3 regions of the Erwinia sp. HR93 genome follow, and region 3 is predicted to be linked to each of the others. Evidence: predicted binding sites of a transcription regulator. Region 3 holds the regulator's gene; each other region holds the start of a gene.
What was found. The regulator CRP, encoded in region 3, controls carbon source genes, mostly activating them, when cyclic AMP is high. The targets are predictions, from matches to a motif close to ATGTGANNNNNNTCACAT.
Positions count from the first base shown of each region.

Region 1: aaeR (HTH-type transcriptional activator AaeR) is a predicted target of CRP. The motif match lies at 1,283-1,300, and genes of this name have one in related genera.
Region 2: SFA31_RS03820 (PTS mannitol transporter subunit IICBA) is a predicted target of CRP. The motif match lies at 1,605-1,622, and genes of this name have one in related genera.

Region 1 covers NZ_JAXUDP010000001.1:329,933-333,212, forward strand. The annotation lists gene aaeA (p-hydroxybenzoic acid efflux pump subunit AaeA) at 1-924, opposite strand, end outside; gene aaeX (p-hydroxybenzoic acid efflux pump operon protein AaeX) at 932-1,135, opposite strand; gene aaeR (HTH-type transcriptional activator AaeR) at 1,318-2,259, shown strand; gene tldD (metalloprotease TldD) at 2,284-3,280, opposite strand, start outside.
Region 2 covers NZ_JAXUDP010000001.1:797,300-800,579, reverse strand. The annotation lists gene selA (L-seryl-tRNA(Sec) selenium transferase) at 1-156, opposite strand, end outside; gene SFA31_RS03825 (glutathione S-transferase) at 404-1,003, opposite strand; gene SFA31_RS03820 (PTS mannitol transporter subunit IICBA) at 1,804-3,280, shown strand, end outside.
Region 3 covers NZ_JAXUDP010000001.1:998,662-1,001,941, reverse strand. The annotation lists gene SFA31_RS04665 (phosphoribulokinase) at 1-550, shown strand, start outside; gene SFA31_RS04660 (OsmC family protein) at 586-990, opposite strand; gene crp (cAMP-activated global transcriptional regulator CRP) at 1,287-1,919, shown strand; gene SFA31_RS04650 (YccS/YhfK family putative transporter) at 1,977-3,280, shown strand, end outside.

The DNA of each region.
Region 1 (3,280 bases), 670 kb from region 3:
CTCACGCAGACGATGCAGTAACCGCATGAAGGGAGAGTGCTGCTGTTCACGACGATCGCGGGCGCCGGTTATCACGATAGTCGCCGTAGTGCCAGCAGGGAACAAATTACCGACCCGCTCATCCAGGCGGATACGCACCGGAACACGCTGTGCCAGGCGAACCCACTCCAGATTGGAGTCCACCGTCGCCATGCCTTTACTGTCATTTTTACTGCTGGCATTAGTCACCCCGGCGGAGATACTTTCAACGGTGCCTTTCAATACGCGGTTGCTACCGAGCGGCGTGATCTCTGCACGATAGCCCGGCCTAATCCCATGAAGCTTAGTCTCTTCCATATAAGCCAGAATATAAAATGAGTCTTTTTTTACTAACGCAACTGCGGTGGAGCCGCGCGTAATAAACTCGCCGACGTAAACATTAAGATTGGTTATCCATCCGTCAGACGGCGCGCGAACGGTCGTGCGTTCTAAGTCCAGCTTTGCCAAATCGCGCGTCGCCTGGGCCTTAGCTAACTGATGCAGCGAAGTCTGCAAACCATTATTCGATTGTTCTATCTCTTCGCGAGACATGGCCTGGATGCCTAAGCGATTACGTCGCCCGGCTTCGCGCCGCTTTTCATTCACCAGCGCTTCATAATAGCCGACGTCCGCCTCAGCCTGCGCCAGCGCCTGCTGGTAGCGCGGTTTATCCACGGTGAATAATATCTGCCCTTTTCGCACCGGTTGATTATCATGAACCTGTACGTCCGTTATCAGCCCTGCAACATCGGGGGCAATAGCGACAACATCGGCGGTAAAACGCGCGTCGCGCGTCCATGGCGACTCCGTATAAAAGCTCCAGATACGGAAAATAGCAATGATGGCAATAAGAACCAGCACCAGCGTCACGCCGGTGCGGAGCAATTTTCTTGTTAGCGTTTTCACATCAACCTCAAACAAACAAGCGCGATATCAACCAAAACAGGCAGCAGTACAGGGCCGTATTAAACAGCGCCGGGTGCCAGACAAAATCATAGATCCCCGTAGGGGTAAGCACGCGCCGCACCAGCCAAAAAATCGCCAGTGAAAGAAGCAGCTCAACGAATATCGGTGGAAACGAAAGTCCGAAAACCACGATAACCGGAAATAAACTCATGTTAATCCTGGAAGTACAAGCAGGTGACCGTTTATTGTTTACCAGCGGCGCCACGAAGAGAATGGCGGAAGGTGCGAGGGAGAAATCGCGCCGTTGGTTTTGTTAAAAATAGTATATTAACGTAACTGTTAACCTGTTATCTATTACTTGTGATCTAAATCACTTTTAAGCCAGAGTGAATAATGAATCGATTAAAACACATGTCCGTGTTTGCAAGCGTTGTGGAATTTGGCTCGTTTACCGCAGCCGCGCGCCAGCTACAAATGAGCGTATCCTCAATTAGTCAGACCATATCTCAACTGGAAAACGAGCTACAGGTTAAACTGCTTAACCGCAGTACGCGCAGCATTGGCCTGACAGAAGCCGGGAAAATCTATTATCAGGGCTGCCGAAAAATGCTACAGGAAGCGCACGCGGTTCATGAACAGCTTTATGCATTTAATAACACGCCTACCGGCACGTTACGCATCGGCAGTTCTTCAACGATGGCGCAAAATATCCTGGCGAGTATGACCGCCGATATGCTGCGAGAATATCCGGGCCTCACGGTCAATTTAGTGACCGGCATCCCCGCACCGGATCTGATTGCCGATGGTTTGGATCTGGTTATCCGCGTTGGATCACTGCAAGACTCCAGCCTGTTCTCACGTAAACTGGGCGCAATGCCCATGGTGGTTTGTGCCTCGCGGGGCTATTTAGCCCAATATGGCACGCCGGAAAAACCGACGGACTTAGTCAATCATTCCTGGATAGCCTATAGCGTTCGCCCTGACAATGAGTTCGAGCTGGTCGCTCCGGAAGGAATTTCAACGCGGCTGACGCCAAAAGGCCGGTTTGTCACGAATGACCCGATGACGCTGACGCGCTGGATTTCCGTCGGCGCGGGCATCGCATATGTGCCGCTGATGTGGGTAATTAACGGTGTAAACAGCGGTGAACTGGAAGTTTTGCTCCCGCGCTATCAGTCTGCACCCAGACCGGTTTACGCGCTCTATACCGAAAAAGACAAGCTGCCGCTTAAAGTGCAGGTTTGTATCAACTATCTGAGCGATTATTTCGTGAAAGTCGCGCAGCTTTATCAGGATATGCGCAGAGGCAGCAGTGGCAGGCGAAGCGAGCGCTAACTTCCCGCCCCGCCGGAAGAAAGTTTATGCCGTACCGCCGACGGTCAGTTTATCGACTTTTAGCGTAGGCTGGCCCACGCCGACAGGCACACTTTGCCCCTCTTTACCACAAACGCCCACGCCGTTATCCAGCGCTAAGTCATTTCCCACCATGGATATCTGCTGCATGGCTTCGATTCCGGAGCCAATCAGCGTCGCGCCTTTCACCGCGCGCGTCACTTTCCCTTTCTCAATCAGATAGGCTTCTGAGGTTGAAAAGACAAATTTCCCGGAGGTAATATCCACTTGCCCACCGCCGAAATTAGGTGCGTACAGGCCGTAGTCAACGGATTCAATAATTTCCTGCGGCGTGGATTCACCTGCCAGCATATACGTATTGGTCATTCGCGGCATTGGCAGATGCGCGTAAGACTCACGACGCCCGTTACCCGTAGGCTGCAAACCCATCAGGCGCGCATTTAGCTTATCCTGCATGAAACCTTTCAGGATGCCATTTTCAATCAGCACATTATACTGGCCGGGAACCCCTTCATCGTCGATGGCGAGTGAACCGCGACGATTGGTCATTGTGCCATCATCAACAACGGTGCACAGCGGTGAAGCCACCAGCTCGCCCATCTGCCCGCTAAATACCGACGTCCCCCGGCGATTAAAATCACCTTCCAGCCCATGGCCAACCGCCTCATGCAGTAAAACGCCAGGCCAGCCGGCGCCGAGAACCACGGGCAATGTTCCGGCCGGTGCCGCGACGGCGGAAAGATTGACCAGCGCCATACGTACCGCCTCTTTCGCCCAGGCTTCAGCGCGCACCTCACCGTTTACCGGTGCCAAAAACCATTCATAGCCGAAGCGTCCACCGCCGCCGCTTGAACCGCGTTCACGCTTACCATCTTCCTCAACCTGGACACTCACGGACAAACGCACCAGCGGGCGAACATCCGCCGCCAGCGTACCGTCCGTGGCGGCGACCAGAATCAGTTCATAGACGCCGCTCAGGCTGGCGTTCACTTCCTGAACGCGC
Region 2 (3,280 bases), 200 kb from region 3:
TTCCTTGCGAATAACCGAGCGTGCTTCCGTCAGCATCAGGCGCAGCGTTTCAACCAGCCGTGAGTGACCGTATTTCGTTAACAACGGGGCAAACGTTGCATCATGCAACAGGCGATCGAGGGCAGGAAGCTGGCTGAACAAATCGTGTTGAGTCATGGCTAAATATCGTTCGGGGGAAAGATAGCGAGTGTAACAGGTGCCGCTTCGCTCTGTCATATACCCTGAGTCATTGCATGGCGTACCGCACGTCAGTGAGACACAAACCCAAAGCCAGCGCGAAGCTAACCCGCACGCGCTTAAGCTTTAGTTAAATCCCGGCGGCTGTAGATAAACATTAAATAATCGACGGATAAACGGGCGCCCTAAATCCGGCTTAAATAGCCAAATGACCCCGCCCAGGGGTTTACCCCGGCAGCCCGGTGCGGGCGAAGCTATTTCGTTCGAACAGGGCACCCACCATATTCACCAGCAGCGGGCGCGAAGCGCACCAGCCCGGAGCGATGCGCTGTGCATTGAGATAGCCAATAGCGCAGCCCACGGCAATTGCGCCTAAGCGTAGCGGCTGCGTCGTAATGCGACCCTGCGAAAGTTGGTGTTCCAGCCAGTCCAGACAGCCGCCCAATTCATCCCGCAACTGCAATAGCAGAACGTCTAATTGTTGCCCCGGCGAGCGCTGACGCTCACTGACCAGCCGCTCCGCCACGTTAATAATACCGTCGGCAAGCGCCTCTATCTGGCTTTCCCATCGCCTTCCAGCGCAATCGCCGGGAAGTAACGACGGCGTAGGATAAATTTCTTCCAGATAATCGCTAATTACCGCAGAGCCAAACCAGCGCTCACCGCTGTCGGTGCACAATAATGGCATATGGCTCAGAGGATTCATTGCTGATATTTTCCCACCGGCGCGCTGTATATCAATCAACTCAAAAGGCATTTCTTTTTCAAGAAGCATTATTGAGATTTTACGCACGTGCGGACAAGTATAACGACCCACAAGCTTCATAATAACGGCGCCTCCCGATTTAATACTACTTCACAAACCATGAATGTTGACGCCAGCCAGCGCCCGATTACCGACACACACTTAATTGTTAGTGAGGATTGCTGGCTCTGCCCGATATCGCAATAGTGGCTGAGCGACCTGCGCGCGCGCCCGGAAAGTATGGCGTATAACCCGAGATATCGCCCACGGCGGCGGTTTACAGGTTGAAAAACCATGCTATCAAGCTTTAAACGCCGGGATAGCTCGCGGATGACGCGTTACCATTCTGCGGATACCTCGCCGCGCGCCGTTGAGCACGGCCGTGAATAGATAATATTGACATGAACTCTCTCAGTGATAGGCACACCGTCAGGAGCAACGCTTTGCCAACCCTGCAGATATAACCATCGCCTGGCGAGGCATTCATATTAAGCATATGACTGGAAACGGTGCCTGCCTCCATCGGCGTTTATCACCCGTACCGATGATATTTTTATAGGTACTTAGGTGATTCATCTCACATAAGTGACATAAACTCGATCAGCACAAATGTGACTCAAGTCACATTGAGTGTCATGAAATGACAAATATTTCATCAGAATCGAGGGGATTGGCTATTTTTTTGTGACCAAAATCACATCAATGCCCCCATTACCCCCTAATGTTTAGTGATTCATGTCACACAAAATGGCACCATCTGGACAGTTTGCGTTTTCAGTGCCAGATTTCGCATCACGGACATCAGGCTGGCTTACCTGCCGCCTCATTAACAAAAAAAGAAACGGGCTATTCCCGGCACGTACTCACATAAGGGGTGTTTTATGTCATCCGATATCAAGATCAAAGTGCAGAGCTTTGGTCGTTTTCTTAGCAATATGGTGATGCCGAATATCGGCGCCTTTATCGCCTGGGGGATTATCACCGCACTCTTTATCCCTACCGGCTGGTTCCCGAACGAGACGATGGCAAAACTCGTAGGCCCGATGATCACGTATCTTCTGCCACTGCTTATCGGCTACACCGGCGGACGCCTGATTGGCGGCGAGCGCGGCGGCGTTGTCGGCGCTATCACAACCATGGGTGTTATCGTCGGCGCGGATATGCCCATGTTCCTCGGCTCAATGATTGCCGGCCCGCTGGGTGGATGGTGTATCAAGCGTTTCGATGCGCTAATTGACGGTAAAATTAAGTCCGGCTTTGAAATGCTGGTGAATAACTTCTCCGCCGGTATCATCGGGATGATCCTCGCCATTCTGGCTTTCATGGGTATCGGCCCGGCGGTTGAAGTGCTGTCGAAGATTTTGGCGGCTGGCGTTAGCTTTATGGTGGCGCACGATATGCTGCCTCTGGCGTCTATCTTCGTTGAACCAGCGAAGATTCTGTTCCTTAATAACGCGATCAACCACGGTATTTTCTCGCCGTTGGGTATCCAGCAGTCGCATGATATCGGCAAATCTATCTTCTTCCTGATTGAAGCAAACCCAGGTCCGGGCCTGGGCGTATTACTGGCCTACATGTTTTTTGGCCGCGGTAGCGCCAAACAATCAGCCGGGGGTGCCGCAATTATTCACTTCCTTGGCGGTATCCACGAAATTTACTTCCCCTACGTATTGATGAATCCTCGTCTGATTATCGCCGTTATTCTGGGCGGAATGAGCGGTGTATTCACTCTGAGCGTTCTGAACGGCGGCTTAGTTTCTCCGGCATCTCCGGGTTCTATTCTGGCAGTACTGGCCATGACGCCAAAAGGGGCTTACTTCGCCAATATTGCCGCTATTGCGGTGGCTCTGGTGGTTTCTTTCGTTGTTTCCGCTATTTTGCTGAAAACCAGTAAGGTTAAAGAAGAAGACGATATTGATGCCGCAACTCGCCGCATGCAGGCGATGAAAGCGCAATCAAAAGGCGGCACAGCCACTGCTGAGACTGCAGCAGGCGATTTGAGCCACGTGCGTAAAATTATCGTGGCCTGCGATGCGGGCATGGGATCCAGCGCCATGGGCGCCGGCGTACTGCGCAAAAAAGTGCAGGATGCAGGGTTGACCGCGATTTCTGTAACTAACTGCGCGATTAATAACCTGCCTGGCGACGTTGACCTGGTCATTACGCACCGCGATCTCACCGAGCGCGCAATGCGTCAGGCGCCGCACGCACAGCACATTTCCCTTAATAACTTCCTCGACAGCGGGCTGTATAACGATTTGACCGAACGTCTGGTCGCCGCGCAGCATCCGGCAACGCAGGAAGCCCCCGCGATTGCCAGCGCTCCTCAACAAACCGAGGTCAACGCAGAAGCTGGCA
Region 3 (3,280 bases):
GAATCAGGTTCCCGGTACATTTACCCCCTGGCAGCCGCTGCCTGCGGACACGGACATCCTGTTTTACGAAGGTCTACACGGCGGGGTGGTCACGCCGCAGATAGACGTGGCGCAGCACGTAGATTTGTTGGTCGGCGTAGTGCCTATTGTAAACCTAGAGTGGATACAAAAACTGGTGCGGGATATGAGCGAGCGCGGTCATTCCCGCGAGGCCGTGATGGACTCGGTCGTGCGTTCAATGGAAGACTATATTAACTACATTACCCCTCAGTTTTCGCGCACGCACATTAATTTCCAGCGCGTGCCCACCGTCGATACGTCAAATCCCTTCGCAGCCCGGGCGATCCCCTCACTGGACGAAAGTTTGGTGGTGATTCATTTTCGTAACCTGGAGCAGATCGATTTCCCCTGGCTGCTGGCTATGCTGCAAGGCTCGTTCATTTCTCACATGAATACGCTGGTAGTGCCGGGAGGGAAAATGGGGCTTGCAATGGAGCTTATCATGACACCGCTGGTGAAACGGTTAATTGAAGACCGGGGAATCAACTAAAATCGCGCGCCTTATTAAAGACGCGCAGCGTCTAATCAGGCTTCAATCACTTCCCATGAATGGGTAATATTGGCCGCCTTTTCCAGCATCAACGCAACCGAACAGTATTTTTCGGCTGACAGTTCAACCGCACGTGCAACCGCGTTATCCCTCAGCCCGCGCCCGGTAACAATAAAGTGCAGATTAATATGCGTGAAAAGCCGCGGCGCTTCTTCACGGCGCTCGGACGTAAGTTTAACCTCACAATCGGTTACGTCATGGCGCCCTTTTTGCAAGATAGAAACCACATCTATCGCGCTGCAACTTCCGGCCGCCATTAATACCATTTCCATCGGGCTTGGCGCCTTGTCTCCTGAATTACCGTCCATCAAAACCTGATGACCAGAGGCGGATTCGGCGAGGAATGTTAGCCCTTCTACCCATTTAACTCGTGCCTGCATTTTGTACGCTCCGTTAGATTACGCTTCCCCACAGAGTAAGCGTCAGGGGCGAAACTGGCAACAGAAGGCGACCTGCGTCAAGCTGAAACGAGACAAGAAGAGACACTGGTGAAAAGCTATGTTAAAACAGACCGGATACTGCTGCGTCGTAGTGAAGGTCATTCAGGTAAAAACTTTACTGATAACAGGCTGTTCTGATCCCCTTCCCATTTAAAACGCAGAACTCGTTTACCACGTTTGGGAGAAGCATAAGCGCCTCTTCCAGATGCCAGTTTATAATCAGAGGATAACCGCACATGGTGCTTGGCAAACCGCAAACAGACCCGACTCTCGAATGGTTTTTGTCTCATTGCCACATTCATAAGTATCCCTCCAAAAGCACGCTCATCCATCAGGGTGAAAAAGCCGAAACGCTTTACTACATCGTGAAAGGCTCCGTGGCCGTACTGATTAAAGATGAAGAGGGCAAAGAAATGATCCTCTCATACCTTAATCAGGGCGATTTTATCGGCGAACTGGGCCTCTTTGAGGAAGGGCAGGAGCGTAGCGCCTGGGTTCGGGCCAAAAGTGCCTGCGAGGTCGCGGAAATCTCCTATAAAAATTTTCGTCAGTTAATCCAGGTTAATCCGGATATTCTAATGCGCCTCTCATCACAAATGGCGCGTCGCCTGCAGGTCACCTCTGAAAAAGTCGGTAACCTTGCTTTCCTGGACGTTACCGGCCGCATTGCTCAAACCCTACTAAACCTGGCGAAGCAGCCTGATGCCATGACGCATCCTGACGGCATGCAGATAAAAATTACCCGCCAGGAAATCGGGCAAATCGTGGGCTGCTCCCGTGAAACCGTCGGCCGCATTTTAAAAATGCTCGAAGATCAGAACCTGATATCCGCGCACGGCAAAACTATCGTCGTCTACGGCACGCGCTAAACGCGGCGGCGCGGCGTGTTATCACGCACACCGCGCCGATACCTCAGGTCGTTATATATGTGGCGCCGACTGATTTATCACCCTGAAGTCAATTACGCGCTGCGTCAGACGCTGGTGCTATGTCTGCCGGTTGCCGTCGGCCTGGCGCTGGGTAACCTTCGTCTTGGTCTACTTTTTTCATTAGTTCCCGCCTGCTGCAATATGGCCGGGCTGGATACCCCTCATAAACGCTTTTTTAAACGACTTATCGTTGGCGGCTGCCTATTCGCCTCTTGCAGTCTGATCGTGCAATTATTGATGCGAGAAAATGTGCCGCTGCCGGCCATCTTCTTCGGCATGGCGCTGCTTCTGGGCGTAACGGCGGAAATCAGCTCACTGCATGCAAGGCTATTTCCTGCCTCAATGGTGGCCGCTATTTTTACGCTCAGCCTCGCGGGAAACATGCCGGTTTGGCAACCCATGCTGCTGTACGCGCTTGGTACCACCTGGTACGGACTGTTTAATCGCTTTTGGCTTTGGCTGTGGCGTGAACAGCCGCTGCGTGAAACGCTCAGTTTGCTGTATCGCGAGCTGGCTAATTACTGTGAAGCGAAATATAGCCTGCTGACGCAGCACACCTGTCCTGAGAAAGCGCTGCCGCCGTTGCTGACGCGCCAGCAGAAAGTCGTTGACCTGATAAGCCAGTGCTACCAGCAGCTTCATATGCTTTCCACCGGCAGCCAGCAAAGTGACTACAAGCGCCTGCTGCGCATCTTCCAGGTCGGGCTCGATTTGCAGGAGCACATCTCTGTCAGTCTGCATCAACCGGAAGAAGTGCAAAAGTTAATCGAGAAGAGCCACGCTGAGGCGGTCATTCGCTGGAACGCTCAAATCGTCGCCTCCCGGCTGCGAGTGCTGGCGGATGACATTCTTTATCATCGCTATCCCCGCCGCTTTAGCATGGAAAAACCGCTATCTGCGCTGGCCAAAATCGCCCGACAACACCCGGATAATCCGGTTGGGCAATTTTGCCACTACCACTTCAGCCGCATCGCCCGCGTGCTGCGCACCCAGCGCCCGCTATACGCACGTAATCTTATGGCCGACAGAGAGCGCCGCCTGCCGCTCTTCCCCGCGCTAAAAAATTATCTATCGCTAAAATCTACGGCATTGCGCAGCGCGGCCCGCACCGGCGTTATGCTGGCAATAGGCAGTCTGCTCGGCAGCGCGCTGCATCTGCCTAAACCCTGGTGGATTTTAATGACGATTATGTTTGTCACCCAAAACGGTTACGGAGCGACCCGGGTGCGTATTTTTCACCGGGCGGGCGGAACTATGGCCGGGCTGCTGGTAGCCGCCGTCACGCTGCATTTCCATGTGCC